One region of the Paenibacillus sp. FSL H8-0317 genome, then DNA from elsewhere that is predicted to be linked to it. Evidence: riboswitches for the same ligand, from Rfam matches in the RefSeq annotation. Region 1 holds a riboswitch; each other region holds the start of a gene.
What was found. Region 1 has a riboswitch for cyclic di-AMP ahead of MHB43_RS07320 (hypothetical protein). Riboswitches for the same ligand answer to the same signal wherever they lie in the genome.

Region 1 (7,445 bases):
ATTTAGCGCTATCCAATGCTTCTTGTGGAATCTTAATCTCTTCCACTTGATCCTGGTTAGAAAATGTACTGTTCATCTTCATGTCCATCGTCATTTTCTGTCCATTCTGTTCCATCTCCATGACCATGGTTACGTCCGTACTTGCAGGCAGATAGGTTTCTTTGTTGATCATGTATTTCATCTTCATGCTGGTGATATTCATCTGATCAAGCATGGCTTGCATCTGGGCATCCGATCCGTTCTGCTCCATCACGGCTTTCGCCAGTTCCTTCACATTATCACCGGATACGTCCGCATTAATCACATAATTGTCGCCTTCTTCGGTCACTTCAGTATCTTCTTCAATCTTTTTGAATTGCTCCAATTCACCTTCCGGATTCATGCTTGCCTTCATCTGCTCAATCAGTTCCTTGGTTTGAGCTTCAGGAATCGCAACCCATTGATCCCCAACTTGAGAGTAGATTTTATCCGAAGTGATATACTGCTTCACGTTCTGAGCTTCCTGTCCCGACATTTCCATTTTCATCTCTTGATAGATCATCATTGGATCTTTGATAATATCCATCTTGAGCGATGTTTTAACCTGTTGATCCTGGGACTGTTCCCCAGCATCCAGTTTCAGATTCTGATCAATGTTTGCTTCAGTTGTGAAGCTTTTCATTTCTTTCGTTGCTGCATTGGTTTTGGTAATCAATTCGTCCAGAGTAGGAACCTTTGTTTCCTGCTCCGCAGGTGTATTGCCCTCGTTAGATGTTTCGTTGTTAGTCGCTGGCGGCGTTGCCGTATTATCTGTATCGTTACCGCATGCTGCCAAGCTCACTGCTAATAATGCCCCGATAAATAATGTAGTCCACTTCTTCAAGTTGTTTTCCTCCCAAAATAGATATGATCTGTAGTCATTACCCAATTATTTCCGTTATTAATCACACTCACAAAAATCGATCTTTGATCTCCGGTGTAGGCAACATACACGCTTCATCCTTGCCAAACCAGCGATAACGGTTGCGAGCAACCCAGTTATAGACTGCATTACGAATAAATCTCGGCACAATAATGAACACATATAACAACGGATAAGGAAACTTCAGACCTTTGGCCAATCGCAGTGCGGCGGTTGAACGTGTATAGTATTTTCCATTTTCAATCAGAACAAAGGTGTCCATGCTGTCTGTCGACAGATTGCCCTTCGCCAGCAGTCCCTTGGCTACATCCGATTGGAGCGATGCAAAATGATATTTCCCTTCCGGGTCACGCTTGATAATCCATTTGGTTAAGCCCTGGCAGAAGTGACAGACGCCATCCACCAGTACGATCGGATGTCCCTGATGCACATCTGTTTGATTTGCTGTCATATTGGCTGCCTCCTATTGTTGCGGTTAGAGTAACTTACCCAATCTGGACCTTCTTGTTCACTAATTCTAAATTTATTTCTGGATGTTGTTCAAAAAGACTGAAAACCGTTCTTTTTGAACACACATTAATGAGAAATATAAAGAAAAAGAGCGCAGGCATTGTGCCCACGCTCGTATCTGTCCGACAATTACTCCGTAACTGCCTTTTCCATCCATTGGTCATCGATCATCTGTTGATGCAGGTCACTTGCCCACTGGTCCATACATTTGCAAATAAAATCTTTGCGACATACTGGACAAGGCGTTTTCTGCAGACGGCTGATATTGGTCATCTTCCATTCCGGGGAACGGGTGTAGAATACACGGCATTTGGTACCGTCTACCAAATTCATTTTGAATTCATACAATCCGTCTTCCTTGTTACCATAAGCTAATTCTAAATCTGCAATACGCGGTCTATAAGACATGGATATCACCTGTTTAATTCAAATTTGGTTCATGCAATGACACTACTCAGTACTAAGTTATATTAAAGAAAATTCAGATCAATGTCAACTCGCGCATGTCTACCCGCCAAACAGAATATCCAGAATAGTCCCTACCTGCCCCTGTTTTTTCCCTTTCAAGACATCCGGATCAAATACTTCAACATACCCGCAGGAAGCACAAGCCACGAACAAGTAGTGATTATGCTGTATATCGAACATCTTGCTCAGGCCTGCTCCTGACATGGAAACTTCCTTAATGTTACAATCCGTGCCTCTGCATTTCGTACACACAAATCGCCGCTCAATCATCTCTTCAATACTCATCTTTGTTCCCCCTTTATGGAATGTGTAGCATGAAGTGGGAGTGCAATTATGTAAAATAGTACGCGATCTGGCATCTAATCTCCTGCATCATGTCCTAATATGATAATCAACACAAAACCCTGCCGATTGCCAGCAGGGCCTTGTAGTCGAACATCAGGTATCTGGGATACCCTGCTCTATATGTTCCCTTTACTTGCCGGGAGTCAAATCTTAGACAACGTTTAAAACAACATCAATGTTGCCGCGTGTTGCTTTGGAATATGGACAGAAATCATGCGCCTTGCGGGCCAGTTCCTCTGCTTGGCTGTGATCTACACCAGGCATGCTAACGTCCAGACGAACAGACAGCTGGAAACCATCATCCGCAGGGTCTTTACCAATGGATACGTTACTTGTAACGACCACATCCTCCAATTTCACACCTGCTTTGCGTGCTACATTGGCGAGGGCACTTTCATAACATGCTCCATATCCAGCGGCAAAAAGCTGCTCAGGGTTAGTACCTTCACCACCGGAGCCACCAAGCTCTTTTGGCATTTTCAGATCATGCTTGAGAACGCCATCCGAAGAAGTCACGGAACCTGTACGTCCACCTTTAACTGTCGCTACTGCTGTATATAAAGCTTCCATTAAGAATCTCTCCCTTATCCATATAGTTTTTATTGCCTTCCTTTCAATTTAAACTTCTGGCTCATTTTGAAACGCAATTTTGTATCTTTATCAGCTTTTACAACTTTATTATTTTCATGCATTTCAATGCCATGGCTGTATTTTCCCCACGGTTGGGTAATATACGAAGGGACATCTACAAGCTGGAACCGAAATTTTGTGCTGATACATAAAAGTTGCACTAGACAAAAACAATTGAAGGAGTACAATGTAACAATAAACATAAAAATTTAGATATATCATGAGCGGGTTGTCCCGCATATATTTCCAAATCAATAATTCAAAGTCAGGTGATTATCGTATGAGTAAAAAAAATCCGTTCAACGCTCCTTCAAGAGAATCATTGTCTACTGCGGGCATGCCCCCTTCCCTTGGAGAAGCACATAGTTCCATGAAAGTTCCGCAGAATGCTGCATGGTGGAAGAAATTCCTCGCCTTTGTAGGCCCAGGATACCTTGTTGCCGTAGGTTACATGGACCCCGGGAACTGGGCAACAGATATCGCAGGCGGCTCACAGTTCGGGTATACCTTGTTATCCGTTATCCTGTTATCGAACCTGATGGCCGTTGTCCTTCAGTCGCTGGCTGGCAAGCTCGGCATCGTCACTGGACGGGATCTGGCTCAAGCCTGTCGTGAACGATTCAGCATGCCTGTTGTCATGATGTTATGGATACTGTGTGAGCTTGCCATTGCAGCCACCGATCTGGCTGAAGTCATTGGTTCTGCCATCGCGTTAAAGCTGTTATTTAACGTCCCCATGTTATACGGCGTTATCATCACCGCAGTTGATGTACTCCTGATTCTTGTACTGCAAAACAAAGGCTTCCGCGCTCTGGAAACTCTCGTCATTGTGCTGATGGCAACCATCGCCCTCTGCTTCGGGATTGATCTGTTTCTGGCGAAACCGGATATGGGCGGTGTTCTCCATGGTTTTGTACCCAATGTTGAGATTCTGCAAAACCCGGCTATGCTCTATATTGCCATTGGTATTATCGGAGCAACCGTGATGCCGCATAATCTGTACCTGCATTCTTCCATTGTCCAGACCCGTCAGATCGAACAGACCCCACAGGGCAAAAAAGAAGCCATTCGGTACTCGACCATGGATTCTACAATCGCGTTGACACTGGCCCTGTTCATCAATGCAGCCATCCTGATTGTATCTGCTGCTGTATTCCACAGCGCTGGTATGACGCAGGTTGCCGAGATCGCAGATGCTTATCATCTGCTGACACCTCTATTGGGTACTACGGTTGCAAGTATTCTGTTCGGTGTGGCGCTGTTAGCATCAGGTCAGAACTCTACCCTTACAGGTACACTTGCTGGGCAGATCGTTATGGAAGGTTTCCTGAACATTCGAATTCCGGCTTGGCTGCGCAGACTGGTCACACGTCTGATCGCCATCATCCCGGCGGTAATTGTGACAGCCATTGCAGGAGAACATGGCACAGAAGAACTGCTCATTTTGAGCCAGGTCGTGCTGTCGCTTCAATTGCCCTTTGCTGTAATTCCCCTGGTGATGTTCACAAGTGATAAAAAAAGCATGGGTGCATTCGCCAACAAATTGTGGCTCAAAATCATCTCATGGGTCATTGCCGCGATTATCGTTGTGCTGAATGTATATCTGATCATTCAGACGATTCGGTTATTCTAATCTCGTTCTCATCGACAAAATACTAAAAAGGCTGATCAACTCCGGTATGCTATACCCAAGTTGATCAGCCTTTATTGTTGCAATACAGCAAGGTGTTTTCTTTTATAGTAAAACTCAAACTCCAGTAAACAATCATCTAATCCTGATTTGGTATCAGTAACGGCAGGAGTTGATCCAATGAATCAACAGTCCAATCCGCACGTTGGTCATCAGATAGTTCTGGCTGGAATCTTCCGTAACCCTGCATAATTCGAATCGTACGCATGCCCAGCTTCAGAGCAGGTATAATGTCGTTATCGATCCGATCGCCGATCATGACGGCTTCCTCCGGTTCACAACCGGCCTGTTTCAAGGCCACAGCGTATAACTCAGGGTCTGGCTTGGACACTCCTTCTTCAGCCGAACATGCCAGAACATCAACATACTTCCGCAAGCCGTAGCTCTCCAGTCTCTCTTCCGTTCCAGGACTCTGATTGGCAATAATGCCAATGCGATAATGCCGTGACAACTGCTGAAGGACGTAATCCGCTGATGGAAAAGGACGTTCAAGATCTTTTTGAAATTTCAGCTTGTCCTGAATCTGCTTCTGGTGTCCGTCGTCTTCAACGAATGTGCGAATCGCCACTCTCATCGGCCATTGCTCATATCTCTGGTAACAGTTCGCGAACAGTTCGCGTACCGCCTCAATCTTCACCGGATACCCCAATGCACAGACTTCGCGGACGAACTGTCCGATAATATCATCAACCGGCTCCCATTCATCCACCAGTGTATCTCCAACATCAAAAAACAACCATTTCAATCCACCTACATCCGGCACGCCAATTCCTCCTTGTAAGCCACAGGTGATTCCTGATCCTAATCGAGTTCAAAAAGTCTGGTTTTCAGTACCGAGAAGATGGAATGAAGCTAGAAATGGAGTAGCGGAGCGTAGGGAAAACTACGTGAGCAACGGACATTTCGGCTGAATTTCATATTCGATGCTGATGATGCCACAAGGCATCCTTCGTAATCAAAAGCGGACTTTTTGAACAACCTCTAAAACCATAAAAAAGAAGACTCACCATCCTGCATGAGTCTCCTCAAACTTCCGTTTATCGATACATTCAATTATAACAGGCACCTTACACCTGAGCAATCACAAGCGATGGCATTAACCATTGAGGAGAAAGCCAACTTCCCCATTGAGCGAATATACGATCCGGTCTGCGCCCATGCCCCGATAGATGCCCTTAGGATGACTCTGCTCCGTAATAACGCACAGGGATTTCGATGTCCATGAACGGCAGATCTGTAAATAACGACAGGTCAGATTCAGGCTGTTCTCGAAAATAAACACGTTGCCTACGCTGCCCTGCGGCAAAAACCATTTTTGAGCTGCAGCCGTGTTCATGCGAATGACATGTTCTACTCCGATTCTACGGAGTCTGCGCTCTTCCCCTGCACTGTTGGTTAGAACGGCAAACGGCATTTTTTTGTACATCAGCAATTTAATAAATTTGCGTCCTGCTTCATTTGGAGCAGTCACTAAGATCATCTCAGTATCCATCATTCGTTCCTCCCTTGGCGTGAAAAGACAACAAAAAAGAAGCGTGGGGGACCAAGGCCTCCCGAACGCTTCTTAAATAATCCATGGCGAAAACACCATGAACCAGCGTACGGCTTGTTGCCTCTCCCTTTAACGCTTACGAGGTTAGCTGACGGATTCGGGCGCGAGAGTCGCCCTATTTCCGGCTGTCACCGGAAAATTCACCCCATGAATGCCACTGTCCTGGACAGCGCATTCTGTTGGTTCCCCCGTTTCCCATTCATCAATGAATGGAAACTCAGCGATTAAAACATCGTTCGTATATCTTAAGGATAAGATCGAGCGATATTATCGTTTGTTTCGTTTTTCAGGTACAATTTAGTTTAAATTGAAATTACGTTATGAATCATACACCCGCGCCATGTCGGTGTAAAGTCCGCCCAGATCACCGAATCGGCAGATTTTTGCCAATTCCCATCCGTAATAACGCTTACAACAAAGTTATACTCCATCTATCTCTTCAAGGCTATCTAATTCTCACTCTGGCGTAAATCACTTCCCAATTCATTCACGTATTCTGCACAACTTGCCTGTTTTGATTCTTTTAACACCACATTAGTTTTGCAATATTTAATTGTAACCAATATAATAGAAGATATAAGAGTAAATAAATGGAGGCGATTTAGATGACAGTCTACGATTACAAAGTGAATACACTTCGCGGTCAAGAAGTTGAAATGTCCGACTACCGTGACAAAGTGTTACTGATTGTGAATACGGCAAGCTCATGCGGCCTTACCCCTCAATTCAAAGGTCTGCAAGAACTGCAAGACAAGTTTCAAGATGCTCCATTTGAAGTGCTTGGTTTCCCAAGCAACCAGTTTGCACAGGAAAAAGGATCTTCCGACGATATTGCCGAGTTCTGTCAGATGAATTATGGCGTGAGTTTCCCCATGTTTGAGAAAATTGATGTGAACGGCTCAAGCGCTCACCCTCTTTTCCAACACCTTAGCACAGAAGCTCCTGGCCTGCTCGGCTCCAAAGCAATTAAATGGAATTTCACCAAATTCCTTGTGGATCAGAACGGACAGGTAATCAAACGTTATGCTCCCAAAACAACACCGGACAAGATTGAAGAAGATATCAAGAACTTGCTGCAAAAATAATACATTGGCCACCCGTAGCCGGAAGGTAGAGCACCATTGCCCCGGTAATGGATGGCCTTTTTTTTCTCAACTCTGATGTCAAACTGTTCAAAAAGACAAAAAAAAGAAGCCTTCCATTAATGGAAAGCTTCTTTTTAATCGTTCATATGATGCGGTCGAGAGGACTCGAACCTCCACGGGCATACGCCCACTACCCCCTCAAGATAGCGTGTCTGCCATTCCACCACGACCGCATGTCGTAAATAATCGGCAACAGAATTGATT
Region 2 (7,445 bases), 1.5 Mb from region 1:
TTGTTCGAAATGGGAATATTATCGGTATGACCGGATACAACCACTTCATATTCAGGGAACTCCTGCAGCATGCTTGAGATTGCTTTGGCCAGGGATCGTGATTCAGGCTTCACATCTGCTCGGCCTGAGGAGAACAGGGCGTTATCACTGATGGTGATCTTCAATTCAGACTGATTCAGCTTGGTGTTCAGCTGGTCCGAGAGCCCGTTCTTCGAGATATATTTGTCGAGTCGCTCTTTGAGTTTCTCCAGGTCTTCTTGTTCTTTCTTAGCCATCTGTGCATCTGTAATCTGAGCTGGTGTTTTCTTGGTGATTTCTGTAGGTTCCTGTTTGTTCTTACCCAAATCAGCACCTGGCGTATCCGGATTCATGGACGAATGGTCCAGAATTCCGGAACCTCCATTTAATGCACTGTTTAGTGCGGAAGCCATCTGCTCAAACTTAGCTGCATCGATTGAACTCATGCCGAACAATACAATAAACAGAGCGAGCAACAAGGTCATTAAGTCGGAATAGGGAAGCAACCAGCTCTCGTCTATATGCTCTTCATGTGGTTCGTGCTTCTTAGCCTTTTTCACCTGATGATCCCTCCTTCTCTTCCAGTTGTTTACGTTCGGAAGGTGTCAGGAATACGGATAACTTTTGGTTGATGGCGATGGTGGAGACACCGGATTGTATGGATAACAGTCCTTCAACCATCATCAGCTTGATCTCCATTTCTTGCTTGGACATCCGTTTCAGCTTGTTAGACATCGGGTGCCATAACACGTAACCACTAAATATACCAAGGAGTGTTGCGATAAATGCTGCCGCAATCGCATGGGAGAGTTTCTCCATGTCACTGAGATCGGCAAGTGCTGCGATGAGACCTACAACGGCCCCGAGAACCCCGAGCGTTGGTGCGTACATCCCCGCCTGAGCGAAGATCAAGGCACTGCCACGGTGGCGCTCCTCTGTAGCATGAATATCTTCCATGAGTACATCACTTACAAATTCCTGATCGTTGCCGTCTATAATCATACGCATACCGCCACGAAGGAACTGATCGTCAATCTCTTCTACTTTTGATTCCAGTGCAAGCAAACCTTCACGACGGGTAGTGGAAGCCCAATCCATAAATGTGCCGATCAGGGATACGCGATCAATAAGTACTTGATTTTTGAAAACAATCCCGAAAAGCTTAGGGATTTTTTTAACTTCAGACATCGGAAATGCGATAAAGATGGTTCCTGCCGTACCAACAAAGATAATAATGTAGGCTGCGGGATTGTTAACCAGGTTGATTAAGGGCGCACCCTTCAAGAACATACCAAATACAAGGGAGACCAGCCCCAAAATTAGTCCAATAATCGTTGAAATGTTCATCATACACCTCATCCATGAGATAAAATTGAATCCTTTCAAGCGGCCGTGTTCGGGCTTCCGGACGAATTTTTGGCCGCAATCCGTTCAATGTTAGGCATTCCTTACGGTTGCTAAAACAGTTAAAACGGTCATATATGTATTTATCGACCAGAAGGCCTTTTTTTTTAAGGGCTATTTTCAGGTATAATAAGATCAAATCCGCTCCTTAGGGGCCGAATAGGAGTGAAAAGCCAATGGGCGTAAAGCATGGACGGGATTATGAAGGAATTTTGACAGATCTGACAACGGCAATCGGGCGCATACCGGATCGGTATGTTTTCTTTGAAATGGACTCGGAAGAGTGGGAGAGACTGGCTGCAACTGACCAACTTGAAGTGGATGAGGCATTGGCGGAGGATTTGTTCTATGCGCTGGGCGAGGAGTCTGTTATTCCGGTTGGAAGTGGCGTGGTCATCCATGATAAGGAGCAGCACCGCATTCATATTTTGATCGGGGAAGAAGAGTTGACGTTTGTACCTTTAATTTAGTATGTTTATATGCATTTTCAGGGGTATAAATGGAACTGGAGTTTTCCTCAAAGCCTTATGGTTATTGGTTCTATGCCATGTAGGTGATTGGATTTTGAAGCTTGTCCGTGGTAAGATGTTAGTCGTGAAATGGGCCAACCGCATGGCGGTGAGCCTGGCCTTTGAGGTTGCTGTTGATCGCACCGAAGGTGTCGGTGGTTATACGGACATACGTCTGTAATGTACCATCCTATGGGGAGGAAGATAACGCATGGTTTTTTCGCAAGAGGAAGTCGAAGCTCATCTAGGGAGGCTGGAAGGCTGGGAACTGGAAGAGGGACGGTGGATTGTACGTAAATTCGTGTTCTCCAACTACATGAAAGGGATTGCATTTGTGGATGAGGTCGCTGCGATCTCGGAAGCATTCAATCATCATCCTTTTATTACGATTGACTATACAACGGTTACGCTGCGTCTGACGTCATGGGATGCGGGTGGTATCACATCTGTAGATATCAAGGAAGCAGGACAATATAACGAAGCTTATGACAAAATGAGGTCGGAATAACGAGGTCAGTTATTATCGCGCGGCCAGAAGTGAGTGAACCATACATGTCAGACTATAATCAGAAACAACCTCTCATTGCTGTCGTAGGCAGTCTCAATATGGATCTCGTGGTGAAGACAGACATGATTCCGGAAGAGGGAGAGACGGTGAGCGGTGAGGAACTGCATTATCTCGCTGGTGGCAAAGGGGCCAACCAGGCTGTTGCTGCTGCGCGTCTGGGTGGACAGACTACGATGATTGGTGCGGTGGGATCGGACGGTTTTGGCGAACGTCTGCTGCACAGTCTGACGGAAAGTGGTGCAGATGCCTCGCAGGTTCGCGTATTGGAAGACACGGTTACAGGGACGGCGTCCATTTGGCTCTCTAGGGGAGACAACCGGATTATTGTTATTCCTGGTGCGAATGGGCAAGTGGTGCCTGAGATGCTGGAAGAGGCGGATACGGTAAAAAGCCTGACTGCAGCCGCAGCGGTGCTGCTACAGCTGGAGATCCCGCTGCCAGCGGTTACCCGCGCCGCCCAACTGGCGGCTGAAGGCAGCGCACTGGTGGTGCTCAACCCGGCTCCCGCGGTGCCGGGTCTGCCCCAGGAGCTCCTGCGGTGCGTCGACGTTGTCACGCCGAACCGCAGTGAGCTTGCCGTGCTTACCGGCCGGGATCATCTCCGGCCGGAAGACCTGGATGCGGCAGTCGCAGAGCTCGCCGCATCCCTCGGGGCCGCTGTCGTCACGACGCTCGGCCCCGAGGGGGCTGTATACGCGGCGGCGCCTGGTGGCCGCGTACAAGCAGGGCGTGCCGGCGCGTGCCGTGCGCCCGGCTACGCCGTAAGCGCCGTCGATACGACCGGCGCGGGCGATTGCTTCAACGGCGCGCTGGCGGTAGCCCTCGCGCGCGGTGAGACTTTGGACGCGGCCGTAGGCTTCGCCATGGGTGCGGCCGCGTTATCCGTGACGAAGCTCGGCGCCCAGTCCGGGATGCCGTCCGCAAGTGAAGTTGAGGCCTTTCTGGCTGAGCACGCGGCAGATGCCTAATAATTGGTATAACAAAGAGGCTCTTATTCTCCCAAAAGGGGATTAAGGGCCTCTTCATTATGTAGTTCGTGCAGAGATTATTTCTTCTCTGACAGCCACATGGCGATATTTGCAATCTCTTCATCCTGCAGTTTGCCCTTGAAGGAAGGCATACCACCTTTACCTTTGACAATCGTAGAATAGATCTTCTCCAGATCATCCTGACTGCCGATGTTTGCCAGAGCAGGTCCTACGCCACCTTGAAGCTGATCCCCGTGACAGGAGATACAATTGGCTTTGACCAGTGCCTCAGCCTGTCCGGCATCCAATGTTACTTCCGGCATGGTTGGTTTGGCTTCTTCAGCCACTTCTTCTTTCCCTGGAAGCGTAAACATTAAAACAATAGCTAAAGCGCATGCTGCAAAAAATACTCCGCTCATGATCCATTTGTGCATCCCTTATGTCCCCTCCAGAATGAAAGATCATCTAACCTGAAACTATCCATATCATTATAACGGAACCTGTACTGACATCATAGCATTTTGTGGGAATTTTTTGAACTAATCACATAACAAGGGGCAAATTTGGTTGTTTTGCAATGGATTCTAACCGCGAGGCCCTTCATAAACCATACAGTGAAAGGGCTTCAAGCCGCTTGGGGTCTGTCGTTCGTATGTATCCTGGGTGACAAATCCACTCTTCAGATAGACTTGAATGGCACGAGCATTCCAAGTGAGTACTTCCAGATCAATCTCATTCGTGGGATTTCGGCGAATGGCTTCCTGTACAATGGCAGTGACAAAAGCTGTCCCTTGACCCTGACCACACAGCTCTGGATGCATGCCAAGGCCAATCCGGGTTACCCCTTGAAGTGGGAAGTATTGAGCGAACCCGAATATACGATCGTTCTGATCCAGGACGATTGCATATTGCTCCTGCCGCAGCTGTGCATCTCCGAATTCGACTTCCAGAGCTTTCATCTGCTCCCAGGGGAGCCAGCTGTAGATATTGTAAGGCGGATCATACTGCCAACTGCAGATAAGCTCCGCATGTTCTTCTCGCATGGGTACAACGTGAAACGTCACAGGGGTTTCCTTCATACACCTGCATGCTCCTTTCCTTGAAACAGAACTCTTTGTCCACTCTACAAAAGTGATGTTCATTTAGCAAGTCTTCCTTCCCTAGAAAAAAATGAAACAAAAGTTCCGGTAATTTCGTTTATATTATAACGGGATGGGTAAAAACATCATAAGGGCACGGACGAACGAACGCAAAATGAACCTGTTGATGTCGCAGGATATGCCCCGAGTATAACTTGCAACATGAATAAGGATTGAAGCACAAAAAAACCGCCGGATACATTCCTGCGGAGAATGTACCGGGCGGTTCTGTTATGCTTCTTGCTTCGTTCCAGTATGGTTAATGGTTACAGCATCATGTTGCTCAGCTTGTCCCTAGTCAAGGGCCAGTGATTCATATGCGTCCGTGCTCATAATCCGTTTCGCGCCAACATAACGATTGGCCCAATAGTTTTCACTCAATGCACTGATCGTAACGCCTTTGGAAGAAGAGGAGTGTGCAAACTTTCCATCCCCTACAAAGATTCCTACATGAGATACGCCTTTACCTGTTGTATTAAAGAACACCAGGTCCCCAGCTCTCATTTCCATGCGGGATACGGAATCGCCCATGTCGAATTGGGAACTGGATTGGCGTGCCAAATCAATACCCAACTTGTCGAATACATACCGTGTAAATCCGGAGCAGTCAAAGCCGTTAAGCGTTGTTCCCCCACTTTTGTATGTAGTTCCCATTGCTGAATCAATTACTGTGTCCATCTTTGAATCTGCGAATGCGCTACCTGCACCAAGTGATAATGCGAATGTGATGCTAAGTACAGCTGCGGTTAATTTCTTCTTGAACAAGAGATATTCCCCTTCCAACGCCTGCGAGGTTAGCTTAAGGATTCGGTTGAAGGTCCCCTATGACCCCTCTGTAGCAAGATCAATTCACCCATAACTGGTTCCCCCGCTTCCCAGGTGCCAGGAATTTGGCTATGCTAGTTATGCACCTGCGAAATCAAGAAATGACGATTTAATTTTAAGTAGTTACAAATATGAATGTAAAGATTACAAAGTTGTTACTAAAAACTCACTGCGATTATTGTAACAGAGGAGTACGGCTTTGGCAACGTTTAGCAACAAATTTAGCAAAAAAAACCTCGACCTTTGACGGGGAAAGGTTGAGGTTTGCCTATTTATAAGTGCATTTTAGGCCATGAGTTTAACATGTGATGGTAACAATTTTTAAACTATCTGCTCTCACCTTTGGATATTTTGGACTGCCATAATCGAAAATGGCTGCATATTTTCCACAGACTCAATAGACATCTGGCAAGTGGATACGTCTGTTGTAGTATAAGTCCGGTAAGTCCCGTTAATAACCATGAGGCTGAAGTGAAGGCCCCAAAGACGAGCAGGTGTACTCCGCCCAGCAGGAGTGCAATGCCGATTACAGCGATGAGATGACGCATTGCAATCCAGAGTGCTTTGAGGGTACCGTGAGCCCCGCCTTCTCCTTCTGGTGCCGACACACCGAACTGCATGTAGAGTATGGCATGGTGGATGATCCAACCATATACAATCCAGGCAGCAACATAAGGTATACCAGGCAACAGTAATTGAAGGGAATGAAATCCGTCCATGAGAATGGAGTAGAGCTTCGGTATGAGCCAGTAGGCGGGCAGAAGTATCAATAATGTACGTATAGTGTGGAGAAGCAGCATCGGTTTCCACAGATTTTTGATTCCGCGGACAAAGGGGATGCGCTCTTCTGTAGAATTAAAGTGCTGAAGTGAGTAGAGCAGTCCTGCCTGAATGAGGGGGCTGATCAACATGCGAACTAGCAGCATGCCCCCTAGAATCCATAGATAACGATGAACCTCCGGATGGGTAGACAGGTTAAGTTGACTTTCCATTTTGAACAAAAGTGTACTCAGCTCACCGGCATCAGCATCTGGATAGCGAAGGAGTAGTGGGATGACCGCCGACTGTACCATTCGATAGAAGAAATATCCCCAAATGAGTTGATAGAGAAATAAGAGTGCGGCAATGAACATATGCTGACGGACGAGAAACCAGCCTTCACGTATTTTCGCTTTCACCGTTTCCACCTCACCATGACAGACCTCCGAATATGGCTTCTATTAGTTTGGTTACACTCATGCTCCAGCGGGACTTTGCCTGCTCATCCAGTCCGGATTTCAGGAAATTGTTCATATGGCGGTTCTCCAGCACGATCGAGTACAGGGGATCGGTCATGGCCCAGGATACGGGGGATGTGTGAGTTAATTTATACGTGATGCGATCTTCTTGTCCATTCCATTGCTTGGTGAGGATATGCCCGTCTTCAAAAGCAATGCGAACAGGAACGGCGCTGTAATCACTGCCCTTTTTTGCGATCGTCACGGATGACTCGTACAATGTTTGACCGTCTTTCTGTACGGGCGTAACACGAATCTTCTCTACAGCAAAGTCAGCCATCCCGTTACCATAGACGTATTGATCAAAATAATCAGACCAGGAAGTGCGGGTCACTTGTTCCACAACGTTCTGGAAATCAGCCGAAGTGGGATGTTTGAAGCGGTATTTCTTCACATAGGTAGAGAGAATGCGTTCCATCTTTTTGGCACCGACTTGATGTTCGATACCAAGCAATACAAGCTTGCCACGTGTATAGACATTGGCGGCGTACTCATTCTGTGAATCGAACTTCCAAGATTCTTGTGTTAAGGATGAAGGAGACGTAATCAGTCCCGATTGTACCGGCAGATTCGGAATCAATCCGTATTCCTGCTCCATCAGTTTGTCTTCTGCATAAGAGGTGAATCCCTCATCCAGCCAGGCCTCCTCGAATTCGTTGCTGGCAACCATGCCGTAGAAGTACTGGTGTCCGATCTCGTGGATTACGGTACGTTCCAGGTCATAACCTGGCGTAGTG
Region 3 (7,445 bases), 1.6 Mb from region 1:
ATCCCGAATATGATCTTGAAATTGATTTTCCTTCGGATAATCCGTATGATGTGTTTCGTCCGGATGAATCCACAGATAAGCAGATTCTTCTTCTGGATCGACAGGACAATTTACGTGAGTTGTCAGAAGTATCTGACATTGTCCGTTCCATCAGTGGGCTTCACCGAGGGAAACATCATTTGTATTACCCGCAAAACAAGGTGGATGCGATTATTCACGAATTACCGTCACATATACGCCCCTATTTCTTGTAATTGTGTGGGTATAATCCGATGAAGAATTTTGATATCAAAACACTTTCTAAAAGAGCTATTTTTCATGATACAGTAATCTGCTTTAATGGGGAGTATATGTAGATCGACATAATTTTGTAAATGCAAGTAGGTAGAATGAGCCTAATCAGCAATATATAGATCAGAATATCTGTATCTCTTCTATATATTGTAGTTGTGAAGAAACAAACGTGATGATGTAATACACAGATTACCCAAAATGTTTTATGTACGAGTCATTAAATTATTGGAATTTACAAATTGAATTTTCAAAAAGAAGATAGTCGTTATTTCGACATGAAGGGAGATACAGACATGATGCTGTTCGACACACATACACATCTGGATGCACCACAATTCGACGAGGACCGCGAGGACATGATTCAGCGTGCTGTGGATGCAGGAGTTGGTCGCATGATCAACATTGGCTTTAATCGGGAGACGATTCCAACCACAATGAAACTCGCTGAAACATATGATTTTATATATGCAGCTGTAGGGTGGCATCCCGTAGATGCGATCACAATGCAGGAGGACGATTTGGAGTGGATTGCATCTTTATGCAAGCATGAAAAAGTGGTTGCGATCGGTGAGATTGGATTGGATTATCACTGGGACACTTCACCAAAGGAAATACAGCATCGCGTATTACGACAACAAATTGCTTTGGCGCGTGAAGTGAAGATGCCGATTGTCATCCATAATCGGGATGCACATGAGGATATCATAAGAATTTTGCGTGAAGAGAAAGCGGGTGAGGTTGGTGGTGTGATGCACTCGTTCTCGGGCAGCTGGGAAACAGCAAAAAGTTGTCTCGATATGGGCTTCCATCTCTCCTTCGGAGGACCAATCACATTCAAAAATGCAAAGCAGCCCAAAGAGGTGCTGGAGAAGGTTCCTATGGACCGGTTTTTCATTGAAACAGATGCTCCATATTTGACACCTCACCCTTATCGTGGGAAGCGAAATGAGACAGCGCATGTACGTCTGGTTGCAGAGGCAGCTGCGGAAATTAAAGGCATTTCGGTGGAGGAAATTGCTGCAATAACAACCAAAAATGCCATGGAACGATTTGGAATTCGTTAAAAAAACGAGTAAATGAGGTGAAAAAGGCAGGTAAGCGGAGTTAATTTGCCCTTTGATCCAAATAAATCAAGAATATTACAATATTTTAACCAAATATTCAGAAAAACGTACTTGATCAACGCTTTACAACATGCATCAAAACAGGATATCATCTTTTCAGTGAATTGTTGTGCGGAAAAATGGACAGATGTTCGGGGGATGAACAAAGGGACACTTTCCGATGAAACAACATTACTTTCATGAATCAGTCTCGCTGAGTCTCCGTTAACGGAGAGCGGGGGAACCAATAGGGCTTAAACATCGGTGTATTTGGCCGATGCGCAACGTTCGCTGACCCAAAAGCAGCGAAGGGAACTGCGAAGCCGTATTTGATTTCTTCTTTGGGTCTCGGGGTGAATTCAAGGGCGTCCGCCATGAGCGGGTGACCCAAGATAGGGCGGCTCTCTTTCGCCCGAACCCGACAGCTAACCTCGCAAGCGGAAAAAGAGAGGCAACCTCGTGCATGAATTTCCGATATTCAAAATCATTCGGAAGCCACGAAAGAGTTCCTCTTACACTCTTTCTTTGGCTTTTTTGTTTTTGAATAAAAGAAATATTGTCATCATACGGTAGGTATTCAGGAGGATGACATCATGTTGCGAAGATTGATTCATGGTGCAGAACCGGATTATGTTGGTCCAATCTGTGTTCTGTAGAAAATTTGGTATAGTCACGTCAAAGACATCATGCATTACTTTAGACGGCGAGGCTATGAAGGAGGACGGAGAAGTGGGCACATTCCAACCAGAAGAGACCCATGAGTCACGATCATCCAGTAAGTCTTTCGCGTTGCGGTGGAAGCATGAGAACATGCGTCAAATGGCATTGATCGCGATTTTCTCAATTGCGCTTACAATCATGATCTTGTTAGTCGTTTACGGTCAGGCCGGGAAACAAATTTCGCTGGTTATTGATGGCAAAGCTCAGGTGGTAGAGACTCGTACAGGAATGCTTCAGGAAATGCTGGAGGAGCAGTCGATCACAGTCAGCCCTCACGATAAGGTATCCATGTCCATGAATGGGGCGATTACAGATGGAGACCGAATCGTTATTGAGCGGGCCGTTCCAGTTAACATTACGGCAGACGGAGACACCAAGACTCTGTATACAACCGATTCATCGGTAGAAGATGCAATTCAAAAATCAGGTATTCAAGTTGAAAGTAATGATAAAGTGTATCCGGCGCTTGGAACTGCGATCAAAGCGGAGATGAAGATCCGTGTAGTGCGCGTAACAAAGCGTACAGTGGAAGTAGAGCAACCGATCGCTTACAAAGTTATTAAAACGGCTGACCCTAGCTTGTACAAAGGGGATAACCGTGTCGTTGTAAACGGCAAAGAAGGCACACTTGTACAGCATATCGAAAAGGTATTTCAGGATGGAGAATTGGTCTCCAAAAAAATGGTCGGCAAATCTGTCGCGAATAATCGTGTAGATAAAGTGATCGCTGTCGGCACCAAAGCAAAACCGGTTGTGAAAGAACCTGAGATTCAGACCGTATCGGCTCAAACTTCAACAACCAAAAAGGCTACAACAACGAACTCGAAGAAAACATCTGCCTCGGGCAGCAAAGTGATTACCGTATCCGGGACTTCTTTTAAATACTCCAAAGTACTTAAAAATGTATCCATGACTGCCTACTCTTCCGAAGAGCCTGGCATTGGTACTAAAACAGCTTCCGGTACTCGTGTAACGGAAGGTCGCACCATTGCGGTTGATCCCAAAGTCATTCCAATTGGCTGGTGGGTATATATCGAAGGTCTGGGATTCCGTCGTGCGGAAGATACAGGCGGTGCCATTAAAGGCAACAAAATTGATGTATATTATGACAGTGTGAAGCATGCCCTGAATTTTGGACGTAAGAAAGGCAAGACGGTCTACGTGATCGGTCCGGTGAAGCCGGAAGCGAACTAAAATCGTTTTACTTTGAAATGGGAATGCTATAAAATAGTTGCATGAATGATTCATGCGGAATATGCGGCGGAGGAGTCTGAATTCAGTCTCCCCCGCCGTTTGGCAGAGAAGAGGATATTCCTCTTCTTTTTGCGTTAGAAAGGAAGAAATGGAACATGATAAAAGAAGTCATTGTGGTGGAAGGCCGTGACGATACGGTAGCTATCCGTCGGGCCGTTGAAGCCGATACAATAGAAACAGGTGGATCAGCAATCAACCAACGCATTCTGAAGCGGATTGCGCTTGCTCAGGAGAGACGGGGAGTCATTGTACTGACAGATCCGGATCATGCTGGCGAACGCATTCGTAAAATTATTGCGAATAAGGTGCCTGGCTGCAAACATGCCTTCATTCCGGAAGCCGATGCAACGCGTAAAGGGGACATTGGGGTGGAGAATGCCTCACCTGAGGCGATCCGTCATGCTCTGGCGCGCGTACATACTTCATACGAAGGTGCTCCGAGCCTGATCGATTGGGAGGACCTGATCGCGGCAGGACTTATCGTGCATCCGCAGGCTGCTGCACGTCGCATGGAGATGGGCAATCTGCTGGGCATCGGTTATTGTAACGGTAAGCAGTTCCACAAACGTCTCAGTGTATTTCAGATTACACGGGAAGAGTTCTCTACAGCATTAGCGCAAATTGAACGTGAAGGAATGTGAGGATATGAAGGATATGGAAGAGACGATAGAAATTGCAACGCCCAAGCGAACCAAAGAGATTATTCAAAGACACGGATTCTCATTTAAGAAAAGTCTGGGTCAGAACTTTCTGATCGATCAAAATATACTGAACAAAATCGTTAATGCAGCCGACCTGGACGAGTCGAAGGGTGCGTTAGAGATCGGGCCGGGTATTGGAGCCCTTACGGAGCGACTGGCTCGGGTAGCAGGTCCTGTCACAGCCGTAGAGATTGATCAGCGCTTGATCCCAATCCTGGGAGAAGTGATGCAGCCTTATTCGAATGTACGTGTTCATCATGGGGATGTGTTGAAGCTTGATCTGGCTGAATTGTTTAATACGGATTTTGCATCCGTGGACAAAGTCAGTGTCGTGGCTAACCTGCCTTATTATGTAACGACTCCAATCATGATGAAACTGTTGGAAGAGAAGCTGCCGGTAGACAGTATTGTTGTCATGATCCAAAAAGAAGTGGCTGAACGCATGGCTGCTGCACCGGGATCAAAAGACTACGGTAGTCTGAGCATCGCAGTTCAGTACTACAGTATGCCGGAGCTTGTGTGTATTGTGCCTCCTACAGTCTTCATTCCGCAACCTAATGTGGAATCGGCTGTCATTAAGCTGAAAGTGCGCGAGCAACCACCAGTGGAGATTCCGGATGAAGCACACTACTTCGAAGTGGTACAGGCTTCTTTTGCCCAGCGGAGAAAAACAATCTCAAACAACTTGAAGGCACGTTTCTTCACAAAGGAGAACCGGGAACAGGCAGACATTCTGCTGGAGCAGGCAGGTATTCAACCGTCCCGACGCGGAGAGACGTTGAGTCTGCAAGAGTATGCCACACTCAGCACCGTAATGTGGGAAGCAGGAGTACGTGCAGCGCTGTAAAATTTGAATGAACCAAACCGGGTCTCTGCCCATACGATGGGGTAGAGGTGATTACGTTGATGAATATCGGAGACTTGGTCGTTCGGAAGTCATACGGCGGCGATGTGACTTTTCGGGTGGAAGGCCTCCAGTTGGATGCTGCGGTCATTAAAGGGACTGAGTTCCGGCTGATTGCCGATTCCCCGGTGGACGATTTGATACAGGTTCCCTACGAACCACAAAGCGCCAAGACCAGACAGGCGCATATTAAAGCACATCAGACCCTGTCCCGTCTGCAGCAGAATCGTATGGAACAGGCTGAGCGGAATCGGGAAGGTCTGGTACAGGATTGGTCTGCTCAGCAGGAACCGGCTTATTTTGAAATGCCTGGAAAGGTGCTTCATCTGGATGGAGATCCGAACTATTTGAAAAAAAGTATGGATCTCTATGAGCAACTTCGTGTGCCCGCAGAGGGACAATATGTCCATGAATCGGCAATGGCAGATACCCTATACCGTTTATTACCCAAAGTACGTCCGGATATCGTAGTCATTACGGGTCATGATGGGGTCCTAAAGACACGTCAGCCCTATGACTTATATAGTCTTGGTAGCTACAAGAACTCGCAAAATTTTGTGTCGGCCATTCAGGTGGCCCGACAATATGAACGCCATCTGGATGCACTGACTATTGTGGCAGGGGCCTGTCAGTCCCATTTTGAGGCACTGCTGCGCGCTGGAGCGAACTTTGCCAGTTCTCCAGGGAGAATTCTCATTCATGCACTTGATCCGGTCTATGTGGCAGCCAAGGCCTCCTTTACCTCTGTGCGGGATACGGTCAACATGAGTGATGTTCTGCACAATACCATCAGTGGCAGCCAGGGTGTGGGTGGTGTCGAGACACGGGGGAGTTATCGAGTAGGTCTGCCTGGACTGAATGATTTATCTACGTTAAAAGTGAACCCCTCGGCAGTCTGATGTAGGCCATTTAAAGTCCCAATTTGGGGCTTTTTTTGTTTGCAAAAAAATTCATTGACAACAACTTTTTGATGCTGATATAATAATTAGTTTTGATTTGACAATGACTGTAAAAACCGGTATAATGGACAAGAAAAGAGGTGGTCGTCGACAATGGCTAAAAACACGCTGTTGGATATCAAACGCAATCTCGATGCACATATTGGTCAGAAAATTATGTTGCGGGCTAATGGTGGCCGCCGTAAGACCATTGAGCGTACGGGTGTATTGGAAGAAACGTACCCTTCTGTTTTTATTGTTAAGCTTGATGAGGAGCAAGAAACCTTCAAGCGAGTTTCTTATAGTTATGCGGATATACTTACGGAGTCGGTGGAAGTCATGGTTTATGACCCGGGCAGCCAGACGCATAGCTCCTATATGGAGACGTAAGTATCGATTTACAGGCGATTCGCCCCACAAGGCGGATCGCTTTTTTGTTTTTTTAAAATCAATTCGCCCTCTAACGTAACCCATACATACTCAGGAATGAGCAAGGAACGGTCGCGGCATACTATATGGACAGGTAAAGAGTCAGTTTCTGAAGCAATGCAGGGAAACTGAATTTGGCCTGATGGCAAGATGTCCAAAACGTGAACGAACTCATCACATTATGAAGGATACTTTGGAGGAGGATGGTTTCATGAGTCGCAGAAGAAGAAGTGTCATGTCAGAGGATCTGAAGAATGAACTTGCGAAAGACCTGGGCTTCTACGATACGGTCCAACAGGAAGGCTGGGGTGGAATCAAAGCCAAGGATGCAGGAAACATGGTGAAAAGAGCCATTCAACTCGCTGAGCAGGCTGCCCGCAAATCTTAATCTGGTTCAAGCTGACAGAAAAGCGGGGGAAATCCATCAGGAACTACCCCGCTTTTTCCCCTTAGATGCGGAATAGAAATGACTTGACAGCCCCATTTTGATATAATATGTTAAGTTGTCTTAGGGAAAAGGTGAGGACGGGTGAACGCCTTGAAAATTTACGAAAAAGCGCCTGCTAAAATTAATTTGATGCTGGACGTTTTACATAAAAGAAGCGATGGATTCCATGAAGTTGAAATGATCATGACCATGGTCGATCTGGCTGATCGGCTGGAAATGTCGGAGCTGCCGCGAGATACTATTTTCATCTCCAGTCAGGCGGGGTATATCCCGCTCGACGAGAAGAATCTGGCTTTCCAGGCAGCTAGACTCATTAAGGAGCGCTATAACGTGCGTACGGGCGTCCATATTCATCTGGATAAAAAGATTCCAGTTGCAGCCGGACTTGCCGGGGGCAGCAGTGATGCAGCAGCAGCGCTGCGTGGATTGAACCGTCTGTGGCGGTTGAATATACCGGATCACGAACTGCAGGAGCTTGGAGCTGAACTTGGGTCGGATGTTCCATTCTGTATCACAGGAGGGACTGCACTCGCTACAGGCCGTGGTGAGAAGTTAGCTCCCATTCCTAATCCGCCGCAATGCTGGGTAATTCTGGCCAAACCTCCGATCAATGTGTCTACAGCCGATGTGTACGGAAGGTTCCGCAGTGACAAG
Region 4 (7,445 bases), 750 kb from region 1:
CCCGGGCCCAGCCATTCAGGTCGTCCTTTCTTGGGTTCCATGGGCATGTGCACAATCACATCCATCCCCTTTTCATGTGCAGCTATCGCATCTTTCTTCGTTGTTGGCAAAAAAGGCATGACCGCTACCGTTAATTTAACTGGCATCGCCAGGATCTCTGCCGTACCCCTCATGTCATTACCAACATCATCGATGATAATCGCTAACCGTTTGTCATTCGATGGGGACTCTGAAGCTGCCGCTGTAGGCCCTCCTGCCGATATGCCTGCGTAAAACACAATCAAAAATGCCATGATACCTGCAATGAATCGATAATTCTTTCTCTGTTCATTCATCATGATTCCCTCCCCGTAACTTCTGTGATCTCATTGTTTGATAATGAAGGGAGGATTATGTAAGCCAAAGCCTTCCTTAATAACAATATCCCCGCCATTGGAGACCTCTATCTCAAACGAAGATCCCCATCATTCCTATTTTCTTCTTTGCATTCAGACAAAAACTGTCATTGAACAGTTAGAGAATAGAGATTAATTAGAAAAAATACTGTAATTTGTCAGGTTTTCAGTTTAGGAATTATTTAGTAGAATCAACAAATGAAAGAGGTTATGTGCTGCATTTCTTTCCTATGATTTATGGAAGGAGGTTTTGAAAGGGTTTACATAAAATAAATGCCAGACAATCCGCTATTCTTGTTTGTTATCCCTGGTCGCGGTTTCTCTATGTAACCATTTACTATTATCGAGGAGGATGAAAGTAGTGAAATTCAAACTAAAAAAGACGATTAATGTTCTTTTGGCCTGTTTAACAGCTCTGCCTTTGATGTTAACCCCGACAAATGTGTCAGCAGCCAGCGATGCCAACATTAATTTGTCCTCGGAAAAACAGCTAATCAAGGGCTTTGGAGGCATTAACCTTCCTGCCTGGATTGGTGATCTGACTCCCGCTCAACGTGAAACTGCTTTTGGTAATGATCAGAATCAGTTAGGCTTCTCCATTCTCAGGATTTACGTCGATCCAGATTCTAATAACTGGTACCGTGAAGTTGCCACAGCCAAACGGGCTATCGAAAAGGGTGCTATCGTATTTGCATCCCCATGGAATCCTCCAAGCAGCATGGTTGAAACGTTCAACCACAATGGAGACACAAATGCCAAACGCCTGAAATACGACAAATATGCCGCCTATGCGCAACATCTGAACGACTTTGTAACCTACATGAAAAATAACGGCGTAGATTTATATTCCATTTCTGTGCAAAATGAACCGGATTATGCTCATGACTGGACCTGGTGGACTCCACAAGAGATCCTTCGATTCATGAAAGAAAATGCCGGGTCCATTCAAGGTACCAAAGTCATGGCGCCTGAATCCTTCCAGTACTTAAAGAACATATCAGACCCAATCCTGAATGATCCGCAGGCGCTTGCCAACATGGACATTCTGGGAGCGCATACGTATGGAACACAGATTTCGAATTTTGCCTACCCTCTCTTTAAGCAAAAAGGAGCCGGTAAAGAACTGTGGATGACTGAGGTGTATGTTCCGAACAGTGATAACAACTCAGCAGACCGCTGGCCTGAAGCATTAGACGTTTCCTATCACATGCACAATGCCATGGTAGAAGGTGATTTCCAGGCCTATGTGTGGTGGTACATCCGCAGACAGTATGGTCCGATGAAAGAGGACGGTACCATAAGCAAACGCGGGTATAATATGGCTCATTTCTCTAAATTCGTTCGTCCAGGCTACCTGCGAGTCGATGCAACGAAAAATCCGGATACGAACACATTTGTCTCAGCCTATAAAGGTGATAACAAAGTCGTCGTTGTGGCAATTAACCGTGGAACTTCAGCCACAAGCCAAAAATTCGTTCTGCAGAATGGTAATGCCTCCACTGTGTCCTCATGGATTACAGACAGCGGTCGAAACTTGGCAAGCGGAACCCCGCTTACTGTATCCAATGGAGCCTTCACGGCACAGCTCCCACCTCAGAGCGTAACAACGTTTGTTGCCAACGTTACTGGCGGTAATAGCGGCGGGAATACAGGCAGTGGCACTACGTATGAAGCAGAGACCGGAACCTCACTTACGGAAGCTGCCATTGAAACAATCTACCCCGGTTACACTGGCTCCGGGTATGTTAACTTCAATGCGATGACTGGTTCGGCCATTCAATGGAACGGCATTAATAACACTACAACAAGTACCAAAAACGTAAAGTTTCGTTATGCGCTGGAAAGCGGCACTCGGAACCTCGACATTTTTGTGAACGGAACCAAAGTCATCAGCAACGAGCCCTTTCCAGCTACGGGAAGCTGGTCCACTTGGGTTGAAAAAACAATACAGGTCCCCATGAACACGGGGACCAATACATTGAAAGTGGTTACCACTGGATCGGAAGGACCGAATATTGATAGCGTTAATGTTACCGCAGCACAATAAACGTTCCGTATGGCTGATGGAAGACATTTGCTGAACGTGCAGCTAAGCACTAACCTCTTGGATACTCGAGTCTAAAGTTAGTGTTATATCAAAAAATGCAAAAAAATACTCCTTAAGCGTTAGCTTAAGGAGTATTTTTATTAGATGCGGTCGAGAGGACTCGAACCTCCACGGGGGGTTAGCCCACACGGACCTGAACCGTGCGCGTCTGCCAATTCCGCCACGACCGCATATTGTATCTCCGTGATCAATATCGGCGACAAGAAATAATATATCATGTGGAATCTATCATGTCAACAATGAAAATAATTACAATAAAGCCCGAATCGAAACAGACGTCCATTTCGATTCGGGCTTTACCTTTAACTGCTAATAGTTTGGTTCATTATAACGGAAACATAATACAAATTACAGCTTGGAAGGCCAGTTACCGTACCAAGCATAACCGCCTCTTCTTTCTTTATCAATATCACTTAGTTTGTATTTAACGACCCCGTCACGACCAATAAAGATCGGTTTATCCGTTCCCACTTCGTAGAAACGAGCCCAGATCGGTGCAGCTTTGGAATCAGCGATAATTTTGCTGTCTCCGTTTGCTCTTTCATACTTGTAACCCGTAATCTTCACTTTGTTAAACCATGCTTCAGCTCCCTTAATGGATGCCGTAATTTTAGCGGTAGCAGGTCTGGTTTTCAGGAATTTAACAATCGTTACACTCTCTCCAGCCGTCAGTGATGGTACTTCATAGATTCTTGCGCTTGCCGGTTTAAGAGAACTGGAATCATGTTGTTGTCCCCATGCTGTCAGCTTACCGCCTGAAACAACCTGTGTATTCAGAATTGCATCTACACCTTTGGCAACTGAGTTTTTACTGCGGTTAGCAAGAGTGCTGTCGATAAACGAGAAATCACCTTTACGTGTCGCTACTTCATCCAACATGATCATTACATTAATCATGGCATCATCATTGTAAGTGATGTGCTTGTGATATCCGGAGCTTTGGTAAACTTGTGGCCATCCGCCGTTTGAATACTGCATGTTGATCAAAAAGTTAATTCCTTTGATTGCAGCTGTGGAGTAACGCGGATCATTCGTCTTTTTAAATTCCTTCGCCAATCTTCTAATTTCTGAGTATGTAGCCTTGTTGTCGATCGTGGACTTCGCCCACTCTCCACTTGTCTGTTTATAATCTTTTCTCCAACCTCCATCCGGCAGCTGGTTCTTCAAAATATCAGAAATACTCGCTGTAGTACCCGATGCATCCGCAGCAGATACCGTCCCTACAGGGAGAACTGCCATTCCAACTGCCGAGAACACCATCGTGCATGCCAGGACAAAAGTAATTATTTTCTTCGCTTTCAAATGTAACACTCTCCTATGTTCGTTTTTATAAATCTTCCACTTTTACTTACCTATGATACGCGTCCCCAAACCTCCTTTATTTGTATTTATCACATAATAAAATCAATTTTAATCCAATATGTGGATTGGATAATCAGATAATATGCAAAAAATCGATTTTTGTCAATATATGCAACTTAATGAATATAATCTCTCTAATTCTACATAACGGGATAGTTCTTTTAACTCATGACAAACCTATTTATTTATCCAAATTCGTCTTAAACGAATCAATAATGACGTTTTTGTCATGAATGATACCCAAACTTGATCCCTTCTTTCATATAAAAACCTTAATTCCGCTAACATTGAGGTATTACGAAGGGTTTTAAATAGGTTTGACAATTACGCATTTATGCAATATAGTTTCAAATAGTTACAAAAACTTAATTATTCATTGCCGAGTTTCATGTTTGAAAACGGGGGAACCAATTTGGGTGAATTATTCTTATACATAGGAAATATAGGGAACCTTCTACCGAACCCTTAGCTAACTCCGTAGGCATCGAAGGGAGAACATTGATTTTGAAAAAACTGATTATCTCCATTTTTGGAGCAGCTGTATTATTTACATCCGGGGCAACAAGCACAGAGGCAAGCAGTATCAACTCCGTAGTGAACAACATGACAGGTATACCTTACAAATGGGGTGGCACAACTGTAGCCGGCTTCGACTGTTCTGGTTTTATGAGATATCTTTTCAACAAATACAGCATTGAATTGCCACGTACTTCTCAGCAGCAAGCCAAAGCAGGTACGCCTGTATCCAAGAGCAATGTTCGGACAGGTGATCTGGTGTTCTTTAATACAACAGGCAAAGGCATTTCACATACAGGTGTATATATCGGCGGCGGACAATTCGCTCATGCCTCCAGCAGTAAAGGTGTAAGCATCACAAAGTTATCGAATCCATACTTTAATGACCGCTATGTAACAGCACGTCGGGTAACTGGACAGTTTATGTATGATAAAATGTTGGGTAAAATGTAATTCACATACAAAAAGGCATCGGTTATTAACCGGATGCCTTTTTTGTACTTAAAAATGTATGTTGCATTACTTACTAATGCAGCGCCTTCTGCACTCGCATCGCACCCTGAGACAGTGCATGTCCTCCTCCAACAGCTCCGGCCACCGCAACGGTCTCCATAATCTCCTGATCTGTTGCACCCTTAGCACGGGCTTCTTCTACATGGTAGAAGGTACATACCTCATTGTTGGCAAACAATCCAATCCCAAGCGCAATTAGCTGTTTTGTCTTCGCATCAATCACGCCAGGTTGGAAACATTCTCCGGTAAACTCATGATATGACTTCACCACACCTGGCAGTACATCGCTTAATGCTCCAATCTGATCCTTGTAGGCATGAACTTTATCATTCATCAATGTCATCGCTTGTAGCACACCCTCTCGGCTATAGTTACAGATCTTCCTCACTGTACCTATCTTCTCTCCCGAATGAGTCAATTATGCCAAGAAATCATGGTAATTCCAAACATTTAACGCTCATGGCTCTGCCATAATTATAAGCTGTTACTCACTAAGTGGACTCTGGCGCGGCTCGCTGAACAGCTGATAGCTGTAACCTCGGTCCAGCTTAACGACACGTCGATTCTGACGACGGATAAGTACCTGCTCGCCATCCCAGGCAACCACAATCCCCTTCACGTCGTTCGATTCCAGCTCGTCCCGTACTACTCTAACTTTCTCACCTGACAGACGCAGAGCGTCCAATTCTGTATCACTAATCATCTTCATGGCTCCTATATTTCAAATTTATTTACAAAAAGAGACCTAAATGAAAAGTCATTTAGGTCTCACGTGACTGTATTGGACTGTCATGTCATTCGAAATTATGTCCCGACTGAAAGTTACCGCTGCGCGTGCTCTTTGCTGTCGTTCTTCTCAAACCAAAAATCAAGCACTTTGGCGGACATCACACGTTCTTCAAGGTACTCCACTTGATGCGGTGTAAATTGTTCTTTCCAAGAGAAGGACAACTCTTCGCACAAGCCTACAATCGTCAGTAATTCTGACCAGGCAACATAGCGTTTGTACCAGAAAAATTGAGGATGTTCAATCATATAGGGATAAAGGTCATCGAATTCCGTATGTTTACAATCCAGGGCACGTTCAAAATGAACTTTCGATTCCGCCAGCTTATCATTAAAAAATTGTTCTGTTGCCAGTTGGTTCCCCATGGTGTTGCCTCCTCTCCCTAACATAACCCCATTATAAATGAAATCCGCGGTCATGCAAAGGCATAGTTCAAAAAATAGGCCCTATTCCTTTAAAATGTCACATTTCGTTATCGTCAAATTGTACCGTACCATCGTTCAGGGAACGAATGCGTACCAAGGCTTCCACCGGAATACCCTGTTCACGAATTGTGCGTGCTCCTGCCTGGAAACTTTTCTCGACCACAACGCCGAATCCAACGAGTTCCGCACCGGAACGCTCGATAATTTTGATGACGCCACGAGCGGCATCTCCATTGGCAATAATATCATCAATGAACAAAATGCGGTCATTCTCATGAATGAACTCGCGGGATACCATAATATCAGTTACAATTCCTTTGGTAAAGGACGGTACACGTTCACAGTAAGCATCAGGATCAGCCAGAAGTGTTTTTTTGCGACGGGCGAATACAAGGGGCACCCCAAGTTCATAAGCTGCGGCAAACGCAACCGGAATGCCTGAGGATTCTACCGTGATTACACGAGTTACTCCACTTTCACGAAAACGGGCAGCAAACTCACGTCCCATCTCCATCGTTAATGCAGGATCAATCTGGTGGTTCAACAGACCATCCAGCTTTAAAACTTGATCCGAGATAACCACACCTTCTTGTAAAATTCGTTGTTTCAATAATTCCATGATTTGACCTCCCAAGCCTATCCTATGAGGTAAAAGTATCATATATCTATCTATAAGTTCAAGCGAAATTGCCTGGGCGCTGTCCTTGAGACACAATTCAAGCCAAAGCTCATTATCGATTGTCATGACTTTCGTGGGTCAAGCATACCTTGTACCATGGTACCCGCATGTCCAAACTATACAGGGGCCTGAGAGGGGAAACACATGAAACAGGCATTTCGGGTGCTGCAGATCGCATTTACATACATCGGAACGGTTGTTGGAGCTGGCTTCGCTACAGGGCAGGAAATTTTGCAGTTTTTTACCCAGTATGGCAAATGGGCCACCGTCACCATAGGCTTATCCACCATGCTCTTTGTCTGGTTAGGTACCAAAATGATGCTGATCGCTCACGATACCGGTTCCCGCTCTTATGAGGATCTGAACAAACATTTATTCGGCCACAAGGCGGGCAAATGGATCACCTGGGTGACCCTTCTCATTCTCATTGGCGTGAACAGTGTCATGCTTGCCGGAGCAGGTTCCGTTTTTGTTGAACATCTGGGTTTGCATTATCAGACAGGTCTGATCGTCACACTTGTAGGGTCATATCTGCTTCTCGGTCGAGGCATTCAGGCCATCCTACAAATGAATAGCATTGTCGTGCCCATGATGCTCCTGTTATCTCTGCTCATGATCACCAGTACCATCCATCATCCAGGTGCTTCCCGATTCATCACAC

Region 2: another riboswitch for cyclic di-AMP. It lies ahead of MHB43_RS00530 (C40 family peptidase); the one in region 1 lies ahead of MHB43_RS07320 (hypothetical protein).
Region 3: another riboswitch for cyclic di-AMP. It lies ahead of MHB43_RS00150 (ubiquitin-like domain-containing protein); the one in region 1 lies ahead of MHB43_RS07320 (hypothetical protein).
Region 4: another riboswitch for cyclic di-AMP. It lies ahead of MHB43_RS11265 (C40 family peptidase); the one in region 1 lies ahead of MHB43_RS07320 (hypothetical protein).

The regions. Positions count from the first base shown of each region.
Region 1 covers NZ_CP150294.1:1,624,702-1,632,146, reverse strand. Annotated here, with positions in the region: gene MHB43_RS07355 (DUF6612 family protein) at 1-862, opposite strand, end outside; gene MHB43_RS07350 (thiol-disulfide oxidoreductase DCC family protein) at 930-1,352, opposite strand; gene MHB43_RS07345 (hypothetical protein) at 1,541-1,819, opposite strand; gene MHB43_RS07340 (zinc ribbon domain-containing protein) at 1,919-2,164, opposite strand; gene MHB43_RS07335 (organic hydroperoxide resistance protein) at 2,375-2,794, opposite strand; gene MHB43_RS07330 (Nramp family divalent metal transporter) at 3,192-4,487, shown strand; gene MHB43_RS07325 (HAD family hydrolase) at 4,624-5,307, opposite strand; gene MHB43_RS07320 (hypothetical protein) at 5,641-6,039, opposite strand; cyclic di-AMP (ydaO/yuaA leader) riboswitch at 6,155-6,329, opposite strand; gene MHB43_RS07315 (glutathione peroxidase) at 6,702-7,181, shown strand; tRNA gene MHB43_RS07310 (tRNA-Leu) at 7,332-7,414, opposite strand.
Region 2 covers NZ_CP150294.1:104,489-111,933, forward strand. Annotated here, with positions in the region: gene motB (flagellar motor protein MotB) at 1-578, opposite strand, end outside; gene motA (flagellar motor stator protein MotA) at 565-1,365, opposite strand; gene MHB43_RS00500 (hypothetical protein) at 1,599-1,892, shown strand; gene MHB43_RS00505 (hypothetical protein) at 1,987-2,112, shown strand; gene MHB43_RS00510 (4a-hydroxytetrahydrobiopterin dehydratase) at 2,143-2,439, shown strand; gene rbsK (ribokinase) at 2,484-3,467, shown strand; gene MHB43_RS00520 (cytochrome c) at 3,545-3,901, opposite strand; gene MHB43_RS00525 (GNAT family N-acetyltransferase) at 4,052-4,546, opposite strand; gene MHB43_RS00530 (C40 family peptidase) at 4,901-5,371, opposite strand; cyclic di-AMP (ydaO/yuaA leader) riboswitch at 5,375-5,512, opposite strand; gene MHB43_RS00535 (hypothetical protein) at 5,758-6,609, opposite strand; gene MHB43_RS00540 (M1 family metallopeptidase) at 6,620-7,445, opposite strand, start outside.
Region 3 covers NZ_CP150294.1:31,237-38,681, forward strand. Annotated here, with positions in the region: gene MHB43_RS00140 (HD domain-containing protein) at 1-254, shown strand, start outside; gene MHB43_RS00145 (TatD family hydrolase) at 588-1,358, shown strand; cyclic di-AMP (ydaO/yuaA leader) riboswitch at 1,600-1,853, shown strand; gene MHB43_RS00150 (ubiquitin-like domain-containing protein) at 2,127-3,311, shown strand; gene rnmV (ribonuclease M5) at 3,467-4,012, shown strand; gene rsmA (16S rRNA (adenine(1518)-N(6)/adenine(1519)-N(6))-dimethyltransferase RsmA) at 4,017-4,919, shown strand; gene yabG (sporulation peptidase YabG) at 4,979-5,875, shown strand; gene veg (biofilm formation stimulator Veg) at 6,029-6,304, shown strand; gene MHB43_RS00175 (small, acid-soluble spore protein, alpha/beta type) at 6,555-6,731, shown strand; gene ispE (4-(cytidine 5'-diphospho)-2-C-methyl-D-erythritol kinase) at 6,882-7,445, shown strand, end outside.
Region 4 covers NZ_CP150294.1:2,374,197-2,381,641, reverse strand. Annotated here, with positions in the region: gene MHB43_RS11285 (divergent polysaccharide deacetylase family protein) at 1-293, opposite strand, end outside; gene MHB43_RS11280 (carbohydrate-binding protein) at 748-2,442, shown strand; tRNA gene MHB43_RS11275 (tRNA-Leu) at 2,588-2,672, opposite strand; gene pelA (pectate lyase) at 2,851-3,813, opposite strand; cyclic di-AMP (ydaO/yuaA leader) riboswitch at 4,232-4,363, shown strand; gene MHB43_RS11265 (C40 family peptidase) at 4,369-4,833, shown strand; gene MHB43_RS11260 (carboxymuconolactone decarboxylase family protein) at 4,907-5,236, opposite strand; gene MHB43_RS11255 (hypothetical protein) at 5,378-5,596, opposite strand; gene MHB43_RS11250 (hypothetical protein) at 5,716-6,045, opposite strand; gene MHB43_RS11245 (xanthine phosphoribosyltransferase) at 6,143-6,724, opposite strand; gene MHB43_RS11240 (hypothetical protein) at 6,929-7,445, shown strand, end outside.